Regions from separate parts of the Streptomyces sp. HSG2 genome, predicted to be linked through region 1. Evidence: riboswitches for the same ligand, from Rfam matches in the RefSeq annotation. Region 1 holds a riboswitch; the other holds the start of a gene.
What was found. A riboswitch is a leader RNA that binds a small molecule or an ion and turns the genes downstream of it on or off. The one in region 1 is predicted to bind cobalamin.
Positions count from the first base shown of each region.

Region 2: it holds a riboswitch for cobalamin, as region 1 does, so the genes downstream of both, JEK78_RS03455 (energy-coupling factor ABC transporter permease) here and JEK78_RS05820 ((2Fe-2S) ferredoxin domain-containing protein) in region 1, are expected to answer to the same signal.

Region 1 is NZ_CP066801.1:1,447,708-1,451,912, forward strand. Features, by position in the region: gene JEK78_RS05810 (FAD-dependent monooxygenase) at 1-871, opposite strand, end outside; gene JEK78_RS05815 ((2Fe-2S)-binding protein) at 1,327-2,022, opposite strand; gene JEK78_RS05820 ((2Fe-2S) ferredoxin domain-containing protein) at 2,136-2,477, opposite strand; cobalamin riboswitch at 2,683-2,872, opposite strand; gene JEK78_RS05825 (hypothetical protein) at 3,180-4,205, shown strand, end outside.
Region 2 is NZ_CP066801.1:901,918-906,122, reverse strand. Features, by position in the region: gene cbiQ (cobalt ECF transporter T component CbiQ) at 1-465, opposite strand, end outside; gene JEK78_RS03460 (energy-coupling factor ABC transporter substrate-binding protein) at 466-801, opposite strand; gene JEK78_RS03455 (energy-coupling factor ABC transporter permease) at 798-1,496, opposite strand; cobalamin riboswitch at 1,526-1,708, opposite strand; gene JEK78_RS03450 (potassium channel family protein) at 1,777-2,274, opposite strand; gene JEK78_RS03445 (chloride channel protein) at 2,358-3,788, opposite strand; gene JEK78_RS03440 (hypothetical protein) at 3,959-4,205, shown strand, end outside.

The DNA of each region.
Region 1 (4,205 bases):
ATGCCACCGGGTCTCCCAGCGGCTCGTGGCCCTTCACCGTGTCGTGGATGTCCGACCCCGACAGCGACTTCAGGAACGTGAGGAACCCCTCCGGGTCACGGGGCGGGTAGTCGCCGAGGAAGCCGCACGCCGTCACCGCCGTGCGTCCGTCCTCGATGGTGGTGCAGATGGCGCCACGCCCGGTCTCCGGCGACGCCACCACGTCGATGGCGACGTCGGCGCCCATCCGGTCCGGCGGCAGCCGGAAGTACTGTGTCGTGTAGCCGACCCCGATCCGCTGCCGGTCCTCCGCGACCTTCGGGAAACCCAGCTCGGTCAGCCATGCCGGGGTCCGCGAGCGCCGCCCGGTGGCGTCCACCACCAGATCGCCCGTGAGCTCGCGTGAGATGCCGTCCCCCACCACCGACACCCCGACGACCGTCCGCCGGTCCCGCGTCGTCAGCAGACCGGTGACGTCGTGCCGGTGGAGAAGCGACACGTTCGGCAGCGCCCGTACCCGGGCCCGTACCCGCTGCTCCAGGTGCTGCCGGCTCATCGACACCAGCAGCATGTCCGAATGGGGCTGCGGCATCCGCCGACCCTCCATGACCCAACGGACATTGCCGGTGACGTCCCCCGTCACGGCCCCGCCGGAGATCAGCTCGTCCGTGATGCCCGGCAGCAGTTCCTCGATGATGTGCCGGCCACGGGTCAGCAGGGCGTGCACGTGATCGCCCTGCGGCACTCCCTTGCGGGGAAGGTCGTCGTCGACGAGTTCGTCCCGGTCCACCACGACCACGTCGTCGTAGGAGTCAGCCAGCACACGCGCGGCCAGCAGACCGGCCATGCTCGCGCCCAGGACGATCACGCGGTTCCGCTCGGCTGTCCCCACGGTGTTCTCTCCTCGGAGGCGTAGATCCGAAGCCACGCGAAGGGGCGCGGCTCACGCGTCGGCCGACGGCGTCATCAGGGCCACCGTCTAGGCGAATTGGGCAGTGTGCATGAGCAACTCTACGTAATGATAGTGCAGTTGTTGTCAGGTGTTCGGCCCTGATGTGTCCGTACCAGGCAGTCGACCGCCACGAGGTCCCGCAGGCGTCGCGCGGCGGCGCCGGAGCGTCGACGCGGTCGGACCGCGCACGCCCCGCCGGGCGTTCCAGGCGAGGACGCCGCCCCTCGACACGTGGTCCGCCGGTACCGTGCGATGCCGGGACGGGCCGCGGCCCCTCCGGCCTGAGCCGACACCCCCTCGACCGCGCCGATGGAATGTCGGACCCCCGGTGCTCCCCGGGCCGGCCGGGCCCGAGGCGACGACCCGCAGGGCTTCCTGCCCGGCCCCGGTGGGCGTCAGGGACCCAGGCAGCAGTCGCCGCACTTGCCGCCGGAGGGGGTGCGGTAGAAGAGGCAGCAGCTACGCCGGCGGAAGGCGAGGTCGCGGCCTGTCAGTCGGCCGGTGTCCGCGAGGCGGCCGGTGGCGAGCAACTCGGCGGTGAGAGCGGTGAGCGGTCGGCGCAGTTCGGGCCGGGCTCGCAGGAGGACCTGGGCCGTGCCGGTCAGGGCGGACGCGGCGTTGCCGTCCAGCAGGCGTGGCGCGAGCCTGCGGCGGAGGGCGGCGGCCAACGGCGCCAGGTGCTCGCCGACCACGACCCGGTACAGCGTTCCGGCGAGTGGCGGGAGGCCCTCGGCGTACCAACCGGTGGGCCGGGGCAGTCGCAGGGCCGGCGCGTGGTCGGCGCGGTGGAGTCCGGACAGGTCCAGGACGATTCCATGACCGAGGGCACAGGCCAGGACCGGCGACCACAGGCGCGCCGCGTGCCCCAGGTGGGCCAGAGAGGCCCCGACACGTGTCTCGCGGGTGTCGTACCGCTCGGCGATGGCGCCGGCGAGATCGCCGAAGCCGCTCGGGTAGGCGTCGGTGACGGGACGCCAGCCCCGCTCGGGGCCGCCGAGCGTGACGGCGAAGAAGCCGCCCAGGGTCGCGGCGTCCTCCAGGGCGGTGGCGACGGCCTTCGCGGGGGCTCGGGCGGACGCGTACGGGGTCACGTCGGCGTGGTCTCCTGTCGTGGTGCGGGCCGCGCGCCCGTCTGGGCGTGGCCGGCGAGAAGGGTCACGGGACTTCCTCTCGTGCGGGTGCGGCGGGGGGCGGAGCGCCGGGCTCAGGGGGCCGCGTGGCGTCGGGGCGGGGTGAAGACGTGCAGGTCGAGGATCTCCGGCCGGGGCGCGATCCCGGGCCCGCCCGCACGCACCCAGGAGGCGACGTCCTCGGTCGCCGCCGGGTCGTTGACGAGGCCGAGCCAGACCGGCCGCGCCCCGGCGGCCCGCCCGGCGGCCGAGGGCCGCACGACGACGACGTTGGCCTGGTCGCAGACGTCCAGGCAGTCCGAGATCCGCACGGGGGCGACCTCCCGAAGGCGGGCGGCCTGGGCGGAGTGGTCCACGCCGGCCATCCGGGGGCTGCCGCAGCAACAGTCCCGGCAGACAACCACCCGACACGGCAACGGTCCCGGACCCGGCCCCGGGGCGGTGGAGCGTCCGGCGCCAGGTCCGCCCGCACCGGCGTGGCCGTCGCCTCGGTCACGCGCTCCGACGCCATCGCGTGCGCCCGCCGCGCCCCGTCCCTTGTCCGCCGCCAAGCTCGGCGGCCTCTCGGCCGACCTCCCAGGCATGCCGAACCACCCTCCTCCGGGGAAATCCGCCCCGGGTTCGTCGAGGAGGCGACCGCGTGAGTCTCCTGGCTCTCGGGTCGAGGCTCGCCCCGCCTTCCCACCCGCCTTCGGGCAGTGGCGTGTTCGGGGTTCGCTCGCCGATCACAGTGGCGGGACCGCGTCGGTTTCGCACCGACTTCCTCGTACCGCCGTCGCCTTGTCGTGGGACATCATGGCATTTTGGACACCCCGCGTCACCAGGTGGTCTCCGGGTCGAGGCCCGGGCGGGCCCACGCCGGTCTCCCGTCGGTCCGCGGCGCGCCCGGCGCCCGCGACGCCTCGACCCCTCCGTACGCCGCGGAGCACCGGCGCGGACTCCGGCGGACGCGGTGTCACCCGCTCCCCGAGGACGGAGACCCTCGGGGAACGAAGCGCGCGCCACACCCGGTACGCCTATCTGAATTGCCCCGAATTGCCGCGTACGTCACCTCGGCGGTGACAGGATCCGCGCAGCGTGCCGCCGTTCGGCGCACGACCCCCCACGAAGGGATTCGCGTGAGACTCAGGACCATGCTCCGCCGGTTCGGGACGGCGGCCGGCGCCGGCATCCTCGCCGCGGTACCGCAGACACCGGCCGCCGCCGTGCCCGCCTCGCCGACCACGGCCCCCGTCTCAAGGGCGGCGACCGCCACCGCTCCCACACTGGTCACCGGTCCGGAGGGCCGGCAGTCCGACGCCACCTGCCCCGCCGGCACGACGGTGATGGGCGGCGGGTACACCGCCACCCGTTTCGCCCGTGCCAACGGCGGCAGCGTCTACGACTACGTCACCGCCAACGGTCCCGTCGCCGAGTCCAACTCCTGGCGCGCCCGGGTTCTGCGGGACGGCAGCACCGTCGTCGCCTACGCCATGTGCGTTCCCGGCGAGCAGGGGTACCGCGTCGTCTCCGGCCCCTCCTCCCGCCAGTCGGACGCCACGTGCCCGACCGGCACCCGCGTGGTCGGCGGCGGATACGGCGTCCAGACCTTCGTGCACGCGCGCGGCGGGACCATCTACGACTACGTGTCGGCGAACGGCCCCGTCGCCGAGTCCAACTCCTGGCGCGCCCGCATGCACCATGACGACGGCAAGGTGATCGCCATCGCCGTCTGCGCGCCGGAGCGCCTCGGCTACCGGATCGCCACCGGCCCCTCCGCGAGAGAATCGGACGCCACCTGCCCGACCGGCACCCGCGTGGTCGGCGGCGGATACGGCGTCCAGACCTTCGTGCACGCGCGCGGCGGCACGCTGTACGACTCCCTGACCGCCAACGGCCCCGTGTCGCAGAGCAACGCCTGGCGGGCCCGGATGCTGCACGAGCAGGGCAGGGTCATCGCCCTCGCCGTCTGCGCGCCGCAGGAACTCGGCCACCAGATCACCGCCGGGGCCTCCGCGCGCGACTCCCAGGCCACCTGCCCGGCGGGCACCAGGGTGGCGGGCGGCGGATACGGCGTGCAGTGGTTCGCCCGGGCCAACGGAGGCGAGATCTACGACTACCCCACCGTCGACGGTCCGACCTCCAACGCCACGGGCTGGCGGGCC
Region 2 (4,205 bases), 550 kb from region 1:
CAGCAGGAAGCTCATCCGATACGTCACCAAGGCCACATCCACCACGGGGGCCGGCACCCCCGCCCGCACCAGCCGCGGCAGCAGATCCGACATCGGCGTGGTGAACGCCACCAGCAACACCCCGAGGGACGCCGCCGACGAGCGCAGCAGCAGGCCCCCGGCGCGCGCCGGTCCGCCGTCGGCCCAGGAGACGAACCCGTCCGCCCCGCCCACCCGGACCAGCAGCGGCAGCGCGCCGGTCAGGCAGAAGCCCAGCGGCACCCGCCAGGCCCGCCACAGCGCCCGGGCCGGCACGCCCGCCGGGCCGAGCAACACGACCACGGCCGTCACCAGCACCAGGGCCGCACCGGGCCAGGGCGGCAGCGAGATCGCCAACGCGGTCAGACCCAGCCCCAGGATCGCCTTGTCGAGGGGGTGGCGGTGACGCCAGCGACTGGCGTGCGCCGCCGCGTCGATCGGCAGCACTCAGTCCCCCGCGGCCGAGCCCCGACCCGGGAGCGCGCTCTCCGCCCCCTGCCGCCTTCCTCGGCGCAGCCCGAAGTAGTAGGCCAGGACACCCGCGCCCAGCGCCGCCTGCAGGGCGAACAGCGCGGACTCGATCTCGCCCGAGGGCGGTTCGTACAGCGGGGAGAACCAGGGCTCATAGCCCGGGTCGATCTCGGTGATCGCCGTCTCCGCCTCGCCGTCGGCGCCGGCGAACGGCTCCTCCTTGTGGTCGCCGAGCCCGAACACCAAGGGGATCACCGCGAGCGCGGCGACCGCGAGCAGCAGCAGGGCGTTGATCCTCGTGTCACGCCTCATCGGGCAACCGCCTCCCGCTCGCGTCCGTTCGCGCGGCTCACCAGGACGCCGAGTCGCGTCAGCTCTCCCGCGCTGGAGCGGACGAGCAGGCGCACGACCAACACGGTGAGGAGCCCCTCGCTGACCGCCAGCGGGAGCTGGGTGACGGCGAAGATCGACCCGAACTTGCCGAGCGCGCCGAGGAAGCCGCTGCCCGGGTCGGGGAAGGCGAGGGCCAGTTGCGCCGAGGTGACGCAGTACGTCGACAGGTCGGCGACGAAGGCGCCGCAGAACACGGTCACCATGAGCGGCACGTCGAGGCGGCGCAACGCTCGATAGACGGCGTAGCCGGCCCAGGGACCGACGATCGCGAGGGAGAAGACGTTGGCACCGAGCGTGGTCAACCCGCCGTGGGCCAGGAGAAGCGCCTGGAACAGCAGGGTGATGGTGCCCAGGACCGCCATGATCGGCGGCCGGAACAGGATCGCACCCAGACCGGTGCCGGTCGGGTGCGAACAACTCCCCGTCACCGAGGGGAGCTTCAGAGCGGACAGGACGAACGTGAAGGCCCCGGAGGCGCCGAGGAGCAGTGTGCTCTCCGGATGCTCCCTGACCTCGCGGGTGAGTGTCCTGACTCCGTGGACGACGAACGGCGCGGACGCGACGCCCCAGGCGATCGCGTGCGCCGGGGGCAGGAAGCCCTCGGCAATGTGCATGGCTTGGCGGACCCTCTCCAGCACCTCGTGGATGGTTGACACGCCCCGGCCGGTCTCCTGGCTGACGGGTGACACCGCCCTGACTCCGCCTTCCCGGGTCCGCGGACCCAGTGGCCGCCCCGGAGGGCAGGAGCCGGACTTCCCGATCACAGTGGCGAGGGCCGCACCGGTATCGCACCGATTTCCCGTTCACCGAAGCGAGGTGACACTAGTCGCGGCCACACCCCGGTGACAAGGGCGCGCCGGGGCACGGACGGGGGCGGGCGGTGCCCGCAGGCGGTCAGTCGGCCCTCTCGCCCTCGCGGGGCCCCGCGCGGCGGACGGCGATCGCGCGCAGCCGCTGCCCCAGGGCGGTGGCGCCGGCGGTGAGGAAGACCAGCGTGTAGAGGATCTGGACGATCACCACCACGCGCGCCGTCTGCCCGGAGGGGGTGATGTCCCCGTAGCCGACGGTGGCCAGGGTCACCACCGTGAAGTAGAGGGCGTCCAACCGGGTTTCCAGGCCGGTGAACTCGCCGGGCTGCTTGGCCAGGGAGTAGTCGGCGGCGGCGAAGACGTGCATCACCAGCACGGTCAGCAGGGCGATGGTCATGCCGGGGCGCGTGCCGGCCCGGTCGGTCAACACGTGGCGGACCTGTCGGAGCAGGGACACCGCGACGACCGCGAGCACCAGGCAGAACACGGACCAGCTCAGCGCGGGCCGTTGCGGCCCGAGGAGGTCCAGGGGCAACAGGAAGTAGGCCACCACCACGGCCGCCGCGACGAGGGCCCGCAGCAGCCACGGGCGGGCGGCCCGGCAGTCCGCCGTCCATCGCGCGCGCCGGGCCGCCCGCCGGCGCGGCCCGCTCGGAGGCGGCGGCCTCACCGGCCCGCCCCCGTCGCCCCGGTGCTCGCGGCCCCCTCCGCCGACCCGGTCGTCCGGGCGCCCTCCGGTGCCCCGGACGGTTCCCGGCCGCCGGCGACACCACCGGCCGGCGCCCCGTCGGACCCGTCACGGCGCACCAGTTGGCCGACGACGAAGGCGACCACCGAAGCGACGACGATCAGCGGCATCTGCTCCATGGCGTCCTTGCCCATCAGCAGCGCCGCGAGCACCGCGCTGGCCAGCGGTAGACCGGTGATCGCCGATGCCGCGGCGGCGATGCCCAGGCCGAGCGCGGGTGTCGTGCCGAACCCCGGCAGTCCGGAGCACGCCATGGCCGTGGCCGTGCCGAGCAGGACGGCGGGAAAGATCGGCCCCCCGCGCAGGCTGCCCAGGGCGACCGCCCAGGCCAGTCCCTTGCAGGCGACGAGGACGAGGAGCGCCCCGACCGACCAGGCGTGCGGGTCGGCGGCGAGCTCGGCGAGCGTGGCCTGGCCGGACAGGGCGGCCTCCGCCGGAGAACGGCCGGTGATCAGCGCGTAGGCCGTGACGCTCACGCCGACCGCGACGGCGCAGGCCACGGTGCGGCGAGCCGTGCCGCCCCGGCGCGTCCAGAGGGCGGTCGACCGACCCAGTTCCCGCCCCAGGGTGACCGACACCGCGATGACCGCCGCCACCGGCACGCCCCACAGGAAGTCGCCGACGTCGGGGCCCGCCGGAGGCGGCACGCCGTCAAGGGCCAGGGCGCCGCTGCTGAGGCCGGTCCAGTCGCCGAGCCAGGTGAAGACCAGCGCGCCGGTCGCGCTGGCCAGGAGGCACGGCAGCAGCAGGGCCGTCATCCGGGCACCGCCGAGCGCCGCCCCCTCGATGAGCAGGACCGCCGCCGCGATCGGGCCGCCGAGGATGGTGGAGATGGCCGCGGTCGAACCCGCCGTCGCGACCATGGCCCGAGCCCGCCGATCGGCGTCCCGGAATCGGCGCATCGCCAGCAGGGCCAGTCCGCTTCCGATGGCCATCAGCGGTGCCTCGGGGCCCAGGACCACGCCCAGCGGCAGCGTAGCCAGCGCGGCGAGCATGGTTCCGGGCAGTTCCCGGGGACCGACCGGCGCCCCGCCCAGGCCGTCGACCGGCAGGTGGCCCCCGGAACCCGGCACGCGGGTGACGAGCGGGGCGAGGACGAGACCGGCCAGGGTGAGCGTGGGCAGCGCCCACCACCAGGGCGGTCGGTCGTGGCCGAGCGCGCCGGGAGCCGACACCCAGACCCAGTGCTGGAGTTGGTGTTGGAAGCCCACGAAGAAGAAGCACGCCGCGGCGACCGGCACGCCCAGCAGAACGGACAGCAGCAGCAGCGCCGGGTAGCCGCGGCTGAGCAGCATCTCGCGCAAGGACCGCTCGGCCCGCGGCACGGCAGCGTTGGCCGGCGTGCTCATGGTGACCTCCGCGTTCGCCCGGCCCCGGCGGCCGGTGCGGTCAGTCAACGCGACACCGTGTGGCGCCGCACGTCCGAGGCCGACGGCGCTCGCCCGTTCGGACCGCTTCGTCTGGCCGCGCGAGAACCACGCTCGCAGGATCGAGGGACTCGCGTGAAAGGACGCAGCTCATGAGCCAGCACGACGCACCCCCTCCCGGTCCCGGTTCGTCGGCCGGCGCCGCCCCCTCCGCGGGAGGCGCGCCGCCACGCCGGCGGAACGGCGACAACGGATGGATCACCGGGGGCGTCGTCTTCGCGGGGGTGCTGTTGCTGTGCAACGGCGCCTTCGCGGTGCTCCAGGGCATCGCGGCCATCGCCGAGGACGACGTCTACGCGAGGGTCGGCACCTACGTGTACGAGATGAACCTGACCGGCT